2 regions of the Pseudoalteromonas sp. 2CM28B genome follow, and region 1 is predicted to be linked to the other one. Evidence: riboswitches for the same ligand, from Rfam matches in the RefSeq annotation. Region 1 holds a riboswitch; the other holds the start of a gene.

Region 1 (6,209 bases):
GATGATGCGCAAACACGCCTAGACTTTATCGATAGCTTGCAGCGCATTCCTGGTATTGTGCAATTTATTGAAGTGACCGAAACTGACTTCACAACGCTTGACGATATCTATAAAAAAACCATAGACCTAGTAGGGCACACTATTGTTGGTAAAACGTTTTGTGTACGCGCAAAGCGTATTGGTCAACACGACTTTACTTCTACCGATTTAGAGCGTTACGTGGGTGGTGGTTTAAACCAGCACGTTGAAGGCGCGCGCGTTAAGTTAAGCCGCCCAGAAGTAACTATTCGCTTAGAAGTAAAAGACGATAAAGCCTACATAGTTACGCAAACTCACCTAGGTATGGCAGGCTTTCCACTGCCAACACAAGAAGATGTGCTTTCGTTAATGTCAGGCGGCTTTGACTCAGGTGTAGCAAGTTATCAGATGATCCGTAAAGGCGCTCGCACGCACTTTTTATTCTTTAATTTAGGTGGCGCAGCACACGAAATTGGTGTTAAGCAAGCCAGCTACTATTTATGGAAAAAATTTAGCTCTACTCATAAAGTTAAATTTATCACGGTTGATTTTGAACCGGTTGTTGCCGAAATTTTAGAGAACGTTGAAAACAGCCAAATGGGTGTTGTGCTAAAACGCATGATGATGCGTGCTGGCAGCCAAGTAGCCGAAAAATTAAATATTCAAGCCTTGGTAACTGGTGAGAGTATAGGTCAGGTTTCTAGCCAAACCTTAGCTAATTTAAGTGTGATTGACCGCGTAACAGAAACCCTGATTTTGCGCCCACTTATTCAGCACGACAAACAAGAAATTATTAATATTGCACGTAAAATTGGCACCGCAGAAATGGCCGAAACCATGCCTGAGTACTGCGGCGTAATATCTAAAAAGCCAACGGTTAAAGCTAAACTTGACGTTATTAAAGCCGAAGAAGAAAAGTTCGACTTTGATGTGCTTAATACTGTTGTTGAAAACGCTCGCATTATGGATGTGCGTGATATAGACGTAGAAGCTAAGCAGGAGCTTAAAGAAGCTGAGTCGGTAGTTGATTTACCAGCGGGTGCAGTGGTTGTTGATATTCGCTCACCAGAGGAAGAAGATGCAGCGCCGCTTGAGATTGACGGTATAGATGTAGTGCATTTACCGTTTTTCCGCTTAGCGACTAAATTTGGTGATCTGCCAAAAGATAAGGATTACTACCTGTATTGTGAAAGAGGGGTTATGAGCCAGTTACAGGCGCTTATTCTTCATGAAGCAGGCTTTACGGGTGTAAAAGTTTACCGCCCGTAAAGGTTAACCGTAATTTAGAGCGTGGTTTATACCACGCTTTTTTTTGCCTTAATTTTAGCAAGTAGGGCATCGTTTAGCGGGGTGCTGATATTTAATCGCTTACCTTGTTGGCTAATATAGCCACAAATGGCGTCTATTTCGGTTTGTCGGTTATGCGCTACGTCTTGATGCATTGAAGAGTAGTTTTCAGCGGTTAGCATCATTACGTTATAAGCGTTGTTAAGTGCATCAGCCAGCTTAATATCAAGCTTTAAAGCCTGGGCTATTTGGCATGCCTCAGTTAATAAATTAAAGATAATGCTATTAAAATAAGGGGCACGTAACTGACCATTTTTAATATCATACAATGCGCTTAATGGGTTAATGGCAATATTTACTAATAGTTTTTCAAAACGTAGCTGCTCAATATTAGTACTGTAGCTTAGCTGCGGCACGTTTTGCAATTGCTCACACATTGCTTGGCGATAACTGTGCGCGCAAGGGTTGCAGGCACCTAATACGCTTTTACCTTCACCGGTGTGCTGTACTATAAAGTCGTTTGTTTTAAAGCCAGCCATGCTGGTGGTTAAAAAGTACAACGCTTGTTGCTTATCGAGTTGCTCATTGAGCGTTTCAACATTACCCATTCCGTTGTGCGATACAACAAGTACACTACTTGGCGATAAAAAGGGTTTAACTTGCGTAAAGGCAGATTGCACTTGAAAAGCCTTTACAGCAAAAATAACAATATCAAACGCGGGCTGTTCATTAATTTGCTTAAGCGTAATAAACCGCGCATTAATTTTTTGCGAAGGCTGTTTTGCTTTGCAATAAAAGCGTGTATTTGCAGTGGCTTTGCGTGTTAACACATGAACAGTGTGAGCTTTAGATAAAAAATGGCTTAGCAATAAACCAATAGCGCCGTCGCCAATAATAAGAATATTAGCCATAAGGGTTCTTTTTTCGAGGAGTAAAAATGGTTCTTAGTAAAAAGTACGTGGCTGCACCAGCAAAATCAGCAACAAAATCACCTAACGAGGCCTGCCTGTAGGGCAGCGCATCTTGCATTATTTCTATTGCTGCACCGTAGCCCGCAAGCAAAAGTACTTGCGTGTACAGCGGTAACTTAAAGGCTTTATCCATAATGATGGCAAGTATAAAAAATATCCCAAAGTGGGCAACTTTATCAACATGTGGAAATAAGTTCGTAACGCCGCCTTTTATTTCTTTGGCAAATAAGAGGGTAAACACCACAATACTAATCAAAAAAACTGCTTGGTAAACACGCCTTGTCACGATAAATCCTAAAACCGCTTAAAAAAGAGGCTGCAGTATATCAAACTAAATTAGTATCGCACCTGAACAACTGGCAGAAAAATGTAAAGATTTATAATTTTAGCGTTATAATCGGCGCATAAATTTAGATTTAATAGTTAGGAGAACCCAATGCCTTCATTTGATATCGTATCAGAAGTAGAAATGAACGAAGCTAAAAATGCAGTAGATAACGCCAACCGTGAGCTAGAAACACGCTTTGACTTTAGAGGTGTTGACGCATCAATTGAGCTAAACGACAAAACAATTAAACTAAAAGCTGAAGCTGACTCACAAGTTATGCAGTTGTTTGATATTTTAGCAGGTAAAATTTCTAAGCGTGGTATGGACGTAGCAAGCTTGGAACTACAAGACATCACTCGTGCTGGTAAAAACGTGTTTCGTAATGTTGCACTTAAGCAAGGCATTGAGAAAGACATGGCTAAAAAAGTAGTTAAAGCCATTAAAGACTCAAAAGTAAAAGTACAAGCTGCTATTCAAGGTGAAGAAGTACGTGTAACTGGTAAAAAACGTGACGATTTACAAGCCGCTATGCAAGTCGTTCGCACTGCAGATTTAGGTCAGCCTTTCCAGTTTAAAAACTTTCGCGATTAATTAGCTAAGTGCCTTTAGTATTTTAAAGTGAAAATTTAAATGTGTGGTTATTAAATATATTAGCCACACATTTTACCCCGCCCTAATTACAGCCTTTATTTACTCGCAAGCCTAAACCCCTTTTACCTGTGTAAAATTACTCCACTGTTATTCCATACTCTTTTAACGTTATTTAAATGCATTATTAAACCTGCTTATCACGCAGTTGTGTATATTAGGCTATTCTTAATATCAATATTACTTAATAGCGACTGTTAAAGGCTTTAAATGCTTAAGTTTCTTGTTTTTATAATTATTATTGCGAGCAGTAAGTTTAGCTTTGCCAAGCCAATAAATGTAGATGTGTTGGTAGAGGACGGTTACTTTCCAATTATTATTAATGCCGAAAAAGAGCAAGGGTTAGCGCCTGAGTTTGTAAAAATACTCAATGACTCTCAAAGCGAATATAAATTTACTCTTAACTCTTTGCCTGTAAAAAGGCTCAAAAAGTGGGTCGAATGGGGGGAATTCGACATGTTGTTTTTAATGGCTATGCAATGGGTACCTGAGGTAGCAAGAAGTGCCTTAAAGGAAACTAGCTTTTATGTTATTGCTAAAAATGAGTTGTATACGCTGGCACAAAACGCCCAAAAGCAAAGCTATTTCGATGACTTACATGCTTTAACAAAAGCGGGAGTATTGGGGTATTCCTATCGTTTTGCTGATTTTAAAACCGATGCACAGTATTTAAGTGATGAACACCAAGTTAGTTTAACAATCGATGAGTTTAACGTTGTTAAAATGCTGCTATTAAAGCGTGCCGATGTAGGGGTGTTAAATAACATAGCTTATCAATACTTTAAAAAGAACAACATTTTTAATATGAACCTGCTTTATAAGAGTAATACCCCAGATGCTATATACGATACTCATTTTTTAGTTAATCCTGTGCGCAGTAAAATTACGGTAAAACAAATGGATAAGCTTTTAAATTCGCCCGAAATAAAACCTAAAATCACAGCGCTTTTAAGTTTATACGGCGTAACATCCAGCTTTACTGAAAATAAATAATTTAACCTTTAGCTATATAGACGTCCGTTGACATTTGTAAACAAACTGCTCACAATAACCGCCTATTTTCAAGGTGCTTGCTGGTTGCTAAATACAGGGTTTAAAGTATTAAAACTAACAGCGAGATAATCGGGAAGTTGGTGCGCCTTTATGATAAAAGCAATCCCAACACTGCCCCCGCAACGGTAAAGTATTAACGCATTTATGTGTTTACTGAGTCCGGAGACCGGCCTTGAAGTAATCTTACTTACTTAAATCTTTGCGGTGGGCAAAGATAGGGAACATCATGCTAAATAAAACAACTCTTGGCGTTGCTATCTCGGCTGCGCTGTCTTTTTCTGTATCTGCTGCACAAAGCCCAATTGAAAAAATCACTGTTACCGCTAATAAATTTGAACAATCAATAAATAATGTATTAGCGAGCGTTAATGTAATTGAACGCGCCGAAATAGATGCAAGCAATGTACGCGATTTACCAACCTTATTAAGCACTCAAGTGGGTTTTCAGATTAATCCTAATGGTGGCTTTGGCCAAACGTCGGGCGTATCTTTACGTGGTACAGGTTCTGGCGATACGCTAATTTTAATTGATGGTGTACGCACGGGCTCAGCCACGCTAGGACAAAAAGCATTAAATAACGTGCCGCTAAATAGTATTGAGCGAATCGAGATCATAAAAGGCTCGCGTGCAGCTGTGTATGGCTCAGATGCATTAGCTGGGGTTATTAATATAATAACGCGTGAAGCGAGCAATGTATCACTTGATGCCACATTTGGCTCTAACGCTTATCAAAACTATCAGCTTGCAGGTTCAGTAAAATCAAATGAAGTGGTTAGCGCATTTAATGCAGGCTTTGAAAAAACCGATGGTTTTGATGCATTACAAGGTATAGCGCCCGATGACGACAGCTATGAAAATAAAAACGTAGGCTTTAAATTAAACTATGCAGATGCACACTACGGTAACTTTAAGCTACTAGGCCAGTACAGCGAAGGTTACGCGGATTACGATAGCAGCTTTAGCCCTGCAACGAGCACGGTCGAAAGAGGGGATTTTAAAAACTATCAACTGTCGGCGCAGTGGAGCAAAAACTACACTAACCAATCTCATGCTATAGATGTTGCTTTTGCAACCGATGATTCTGACAGCACATATGTGGACTCTTTTACCGGCGGGCCATTAACCAGTACATTTATTACTAAGCGCTCGCAAGTAGATTACAGCGGCCAATACCGCTTAACAAATGCGCTTAATATTAGCGGCGGCGTTAATTGGTATAACGATGATGTATCGCAAAGCTCGCAAGCATTTGATGAGAATAGCCGCGATGTATTAGCAGTGTTTGTTGGGGCTTATTACGACACCGACACTGTGCTTGCCAATTTAACTCTTCGCCAAGACGACGATGAACAGTTTGGTGATGAAACAACCTATACTGCGGCGGCTGGTTATCATTTATCTGAAAATTCAACATTTAGAATTAGTCAAAGCACAGGTTTTAAAGCGCCAACATTTAACGATTTATACTACCCAAATTTTGGTAATCCAGATCTCCAACCTGAAAAATCAATAAACCGCGAGGTTGGTGTAAATGTTAATTTTGACAGTGCACAAGTCGATTTTGCAATTTTTAGAAACGACATCGAAGATAAAATTGATTACGATGAAAACTTTGCGTTAGCTAATATAAACGAAGCTCGCTATGAAGGGGTTGAGTTTAGCCTTACACAACAAATTTTAGGCTTTGATAGCCACTTTAATTTTGCATATTTAAGTGCCGAAAACAAAGAAACCGGCGATGAGCTACGCAATGTTGCCAAGCGCACTGTTAATTGGGAGCTCACAAAGCAATTTGGTGATTTTGATGCTCGCATTGATATGCAATACCGCAGTGATCGCGAGGGTGCAGTCACGCGCCTAGGTTCGTATACACTTTGGAACCTAGCGGGTAACTATCATGTAA
Region 2 (6,209 bases), on a different contig from region 1:
AAGTGGTGTGCTGGTTGAGCAAGATATTTACCCTGGCATTGTAAAAGTACTGACTTTATTTAAGGCTTACAGTACAGAAAAAAGCGCAAATAAAATTAATCAGTTAAGAGACAAGTACGCACTTTTAGCAAATGCTGCCCCCCAGAATCCTTAGCCCCATCGGGTTGGTTAGTTCCTAGGCGTTAAATTTTTTGCTATAATCCGCCGCGCCCAATGCCTGGGTGCGCGAATTCCCGCAGTCTAAGAGTTGAACTATGCTTAAATTTATCGTCAAACTTCACCCTGAAATAGCCATCAAAAGCCGTTCAGTCCGTAAACGCTTTACCAAAGTGTTAGAAAATAACATTAAAATTGTATTGCGTCGTGTTGACGAAAAAGTACAAGTGCGTAATAACTGGGATAACATTTCAGTTGTTACAAAACTTGACGATGCTCAAACTCGTATTGATTTTATTGATAGCTTGCAGCGTATTCCCGGCATCGTACAGTTTATTGAAGTGACCGAAACAGACTTTAAAACCCTTGATGACATTTATCAAAAAACCATTGCGTTAGTTGGCCACACTATTATTGGTAAAACCTTTTGTGTGCGTGCTAAGCGCATAGGTCAACATGATTTTACTTCAACTGAACTAGAGCGTTACGTCGGTGGTGGGCTTAATCAACATGTTGAAGGGGCTCGAGTAAAGCTAAGTCGCCCAGAAGTGACTATTCGTTTAGAAATTAAAGACGAAAAAGCCTACATAGTAACGCAAACCCATTTAGGGATGGCGGGCTTCCCACTGCCAACACAAGACGATGTATTATCGCTTATGTCTGGTGGTTTTGATTCTGGCGTTGCCAGTTATCAAATGATCCGCAAAGGGGCTCGCACGCACTTTTTATTCTTTAATTTAGGTGGCGCTGCTCATGAAATTGGGGTTAAACAAGCGAGTTACTATCTATGGAAACAATATAGCTCTACGCATAAAGTTAAGTTTATTACTGTTGATTTTGAGCCAGTGGTTGCTGAAATCTTAGAAAATGTTGAGAACAGCCAAATGGGCGTTGTCCTTAAACGTATGATGATGCGAGCGGGTAGTGCCGTCGCTGAAAAACTAAATATTCAAGCATTGGTTACGGGTGAAAGTATAGGTCAGGTGTCTAGTCAAACCTTAGCTAACTTAAGTGTGATTGACCGCGTAACCGAAACGCTCATTTTACGCCCACTTATCCAACATGATAAGCAAGAAATCATCAATATAGCGCGCCAAATAGGCACTGCAGAAATGGCAGAGACGATGCCCGAATACTGCGGTGTGATTTCTAAAAAGCCGACAGTTAAAGCCAAAATTGAAGTAATTAAAGCAGAAGAAGAAAAGTTTGACTTTGATGTGTTAGATACCGTTATTGATAACGCCCGTGTTATGGATGTGCGCGATATTGATGTTGAGGCTAAGCAAGAGCTTAAAGAGGCAGAATCAGTTACAGAGTTACCAGAGGGAGCGGTTGTTGTTGATATTCGCTCGCCTGAAGAAGAAGATGCGGCGCCGCTGGAAATTGAAGGTATTGAAGTTATCCACTTACCGTTTTTCCGCTTAGCAACAAAGTTTGGCGATTTACCTAAAGGTAAAGATTATTACTTATATTGCCAAAAAGGAGTAATGAGCCAATTACAAGCGCTTATTCTTCACGAAGAAGGCTTTACCACTGTTAGAGTATATCGTCCTTAATGGCTTAATATATTAGATGCGCGGATTTAGTCCGCGCTTTTTTTTGCCAAAATTTTAGCAAGTAAGGCGTCATTATAAGGTGTTGCAATATGGTGCAGTTTTCCTTGCTCACTTATATAGCCACAAATTGCCATGATCTCAGTTTGCCTATTGTGCAAAACGTCTTGATGCATAGATGAGTAATTCTCTGCGGTTAAACTCATCACCTTATAGGCGCGCTCGAGGGCATCGATAAGCTTAATATTAAGTTTAAGCGCGGTCGCAATATGGCACGCCTCTGTTAATAAATTAATAATTGAGCTATTGAACTGTGGCGCACGTAACTGGCCATTTTTTATATTGTACAGAGCGGTTAATGGATTTATGGCAATATTAACTAGTAGCTTTTCAAACCGTAGTTGCTCAATATTGTTGCTGACAATTAATTGCGGAATAGTGTGTAATTGCGCACTAAGCTGTTGAATATTTTGAATAGCCAGTTGATTACAGCCCCCTAATACACTTTGCCCGTTTCCGGTATGCTGCACAATATTAGGGTTTGACTTAAATCCAGCCATGCTAGTGGTTAAAAAGTACAACGATTGCTGCTGTGTTAACTGTGCATTTAATTGTTCAACATTACCCATGCCATTATGACTCAGTACAATATGGGTATTATTACCAAGATAAGGCTTTACTTGGGCATAGGCTTGTTGCACTGCAAACGCTTTAACAGTGAATAAAACAATGTCAAACTCGGGAGCTTGGGCTAATTGCTGTTGTGAGATAAAAGTGGCGTTGATTTTTTCAGACGCAGCGTTACTGTGGCTGTAAAAGCGAGTATTTACTGTGCCTTTTTTGGTAAGAACATAAACTGTGTGATATTTACCTAAAAAATGGCTAAATAACAAGCCTATAGCACCATCACCAACAACAAGTATGTTAGCCATAACGCTTCTTTTTACGTAGTGTTAATAGGGCTTTAGCTAAAAAATAGCTCGCCGCACCAATAAAATCGGCAACAAAATCGGCCAGTGATGCTTGTCTGTAAGGAAGGCTATCTTGCATAATTTCTATTGCGGCACCATAACCGGCTAACAGTAATATTTGTGCATATAAAGGTAGTTTAAAGGCTTTATCCATAATAATGGCAAGTAAAAAGAAAATACCAAAATGCGCCACTTTATCTACATGCGGAAATAAGTTTGCAGCGCCTTTTACCTCTTTAGCAAATAAGAAGGTAAATGCGACAATACTAATCAAAAAAATAGCTTGGTAAACACGCCTTGTCACGAAGAATCCTAAAATCGTATAAAAAAGAAGCCTCAGTATATCAAACTAAATTAGTATCGCACCTGAACAAGATGCAGAAAAGTGTAAAGATTTATCATTTTAACGTTATAATTGCCGCATAAAATTAAGATTAGCTAGTTAGGAGAACATCATGCCTTCATTTGATATTGTATCTGAAGTAGAAATGAACGAAGCACAAAACGCGGTTGATAATGCCAATCGTGAATTAGAGACACGATTTGATTTTAGAGGGGTCGATGCCTCAATTGAATTAAACGATAAAACAATTAAATTAAAAGCTGAAGCAGATGCTCAGGTTATGCAGTTGTTTGATATTTTAGCTGGGAAGGTTTCAAAGCGTGGAATGGACGTTGCGAGCCTAGAACTACAAGATATTTCTCGCGCAGGCAAAAATGTTTTTCGTAACGTTGCACTAAAGCAGGGTATCGAAAAAGATATGGCTAAAAAAGTAGTAAAAGCCATTAAAGATTCTAAAGTAAAAGTGCAAGCGGCTATTCAAGGCGAAGAAGTACGCGTAACGGGCAAAAAGCGTGATGACTTACAAGCTGCTATGCAAGTTGTACGCACTGCCGATTTAGGTCAGCCATTTCAGTTTAAAAACTTCCGCGATTAATTTATTGTTTCGAGCTAGGCACTATAGGCGCTTAGTTCAAAGCAACATGTATTTAGCCAAACACGCTATATTGTTTGGCTTTTTTATTTTTGAATCTATGATAATTATCGAGCATCGAGCATCGAGCATCGAGCATCGAGCATCGAGCACCGAACCCCGATTTGTAGATGTTTAGACGTCCGTTGACATTTTTTAGTAAACAGATAACAATAGCTGCCTATTTTCAAGGTGCTTGCTAAACACTTCAATGGTGTGATTTTTTTAGTAGGATAATCGGGAAGTTGGTGCGTTTTCATTGATGAAGTCAATCCCAACACTGCCCCCGCAACGGTAAAGTTATGCTGTATTAAATTATGGTAACTGAGTCCGGAGACCGGCCTTGATTTAATCTTACTTACTAACATCTTTGCGGTGGGCAGAGATAGGGAACATCATGATAAATAAAACTGCATTGGGTGTGGCTATTTCTGCTGCGCTGTCTTTTTCTGCATCTGCAGAACAAACCATTGAAAGAATAACCGTTACTGCAAATAAATTTGAACAATCAATCAATAATGTACTTGCCAGTGTTAATGTTATTGAACGCATAGATATTGAGCAAGGTAATTACCGAGATTTACCCACACTTCTAAGTACTCAGGTAGGCTTTCAAATAAACTCAAATGGCGGCTTTGGTCAAAACGCTGGTGTGTCCTTGCGTGGTACAGGCTCTGGTGATACGTTAATTTTGATTGATGGTGTTCGTACCGGTTCTGCAACGCTTGGCCAAAAAGCATTGAGTAACGTGCCTTTAAATAGTATTGAACGCATTGAAATAATTAAAGGGTCACGTGCCGCTGTCTATGGCTCTGATGCACTTGCTGGTGTTATTAACATTATTACGCGTGAGTCAGATAACCTTTCTGTTAGTGCAACATTTGGTTCAGACGCTTACCAAGATTATCAAATGGCAGGCTCTGTAAAGTCAGGCGATATGAGGAGTGCATTTAATGCAGGTTTTGAAAAAACAGATGGTTTTGATGTATTGCAAGGTGTAGCGCCAGATGAAGATGGTTATGAGAACAAAAACCTCGGTTTTAAAGTAAATTATAATGATGCACAGTACGGTGATTTTAAGTTATTAGGTCAATACAGCGAAGGCTTTGCTGATTACGATAGTCGCTTTAGTCCTGCCGATAGCACGATTGAACGCAATGACTTTGAAAATTATCAATTGTCTGCTGGTTGGAATAAAAACTATAAAAATCAGTCTCACGGTGTTGATATTGCACTTGTAACTGATGACTCAGATAACACTTATGTTAATTTTTCCACTGGTCTGCCAGTCACAAGTACGTTTATAACTCAGCGTACTCAAATTGATTACAATGGCCAATATCGTTTAGATGATACTTTAAATATTAGTGGCGGTATTAACTGGTATAAAGACGATGTGTCGCGCAGCTCTCAAGTATTTATTGAAGATAGTCGTGACGTGCTTGCAGTATTTGTAGGTGCCTATTACGATACAGATAAGGTACTTGCTAATCTAACTGTTCGCCAAGATGATGATGAACAGTTTGGTGATGAAACAACGTATACCGCGGCAGCGGGATATCATTTATCGAGTAATGCAACATTCCGTTTAAGCCAGAGCACAGGGTTTAAAGCGCCTACCTTTAACGATTTATATTACCCTGATTTTGGTAACCCTAATTTACAACCAGAAAAGTCCGTTAACCGTGAGCTTGGCTTAAATGTAGACTTTGATATTGCGCAAGTTGATGTCGCTATTTTTAGAAACGACATTGAGGATAAAATTGATTATGATGCAAACTTTGCATTAGCTAATATTGACGAGGCTCGCTTTGAAGGGGTTGAATTTAGTCTTTCTCAGCAGGTTTTTGGTTTTGATAGTCACCTTAATTTTGCATATTTAAGTGCGCAGAACAAAGAAACAGGCGCAGAGTTGCGTAATGTTGCTAAGCGTACATTTAATTGGGAGCTTAAAAAACAGTTTGGTGACTTTGATGCGCGTATCGATATGCAGTATCGCAGCGATCGTCAAGGTGCACAAACCCACTTAGGCTCTTACACACTATGGAATTTAGCGGGTAATTATCAAGTTAATCAAAATATTGAAGTATCGCTTCGCGTAGAAAACCTGTTCGATAAACAGTACAACGCCGTTGATTCACATCTAAGTTCTACAACAGCTCAAGCGTATTACTATAATACACCAGAACGTCGCTTGTTTGCTGGTATAAGCTATGAGTTTTAATTACTGAATTAGCACATATAATAAATGCCCGAATTTAAATCGGGCTTTTTAATGTGTTATTCCGTTAAAAACTCGCTAAATTCAGTTTCAAACTTATGTAATTTGGGTGCAATTAAAATACTGCAATAGCCCTGCTCAGGATTTTCATTGTAATAGTCCTGATGGTAGTGCTCTGCGGGGTAAAAAGTGGTTGCTGGGCTCACCTCAGTTACTATAGGTTCGCTAACATGACTTTGCAGCTCTGCAATAACTGCCTGTGTTTGTACTTGTTGTTGCTCATTATGATAATACACAACGCTGCGGTATTGAGTGCCTATATCGTTACCTTGGC

The links. A riboswitch is a leader RNA that binds a small molecule or an ion and turns the genes downstream of it on or off. The one in region 1 is predicted to bind cobalamin.
Region 2: another riboswitch for cobalamin. It lies ahead of MTN96_RS21605 (TonB-dependent receptor domain-containing protein); the one in region 1 lies ahead of MTN96_RS08540 (TonB-dependent receptor domain-containing protein).

The regions. Positions count from the first base shown of each region.
Region 1 is NZ_JALNTH010000004.1:398,479-404,687, reverse strand. Features, by position in the region: gene thiI (tRNA uracil 4-sulfurtransferase ThiI) at 1-1,287, shown strand, start outside; gene MTN96_RS08560 (ketopantoate reductase family protein) at 1,314-2,216, opposite strand; gene MTN96_RS08555 (VanZ family protein) at 2,209-2,562, opposite strand; gene MTN96_RS08550 (YajQ family cyclic di-GMP-binding protein) at 2,713-3,195, shown strand; gene MTN96_RS08545 (ABC transporter substrate-binding protein) at 3,463-4,245, shown strand; cobalamin riboswitch at 4,332-4,495, shown strand; gene MTN96_RS08540 (TonB-dependent receptor domain-containing protein) at 4,532-6,209, shown strand, end outside.
Region 2 is NZ_JALNTH010000019.1:53,479-59,687, forward strand. Features, by position in the region: gene MTN96_RS21580 (TetR/AcrR family transcriptional regulator) at 1-154, shown strand, start outside; gene thiI (tRNA uracil 4-sulfurtransferase ThiI) at 255-1,712, shown strand; gene MTN96_RS21590 (ketopantoate reductase family protein) at 1,739-2,641, opposite strand; gene MTN96_RS21595 (VanZ family protein) at 2,634-2,984, opposite strand; gene MTN96_RS21600 (YajQ family cyclic di-GMP-binding protein) at 3,136-3,618, shown strand; cobalamin riboswitch at 3,850-4,015, shown strand; gene MTN96_RS21605 (TonB-dependent receptor domain-containing protein) at 4,052-5,878, shown strand; gene msrA (peptide-methionine (S)-S-oxide reductase MsrA) at 5,935-6,209, opposite strand, start outside.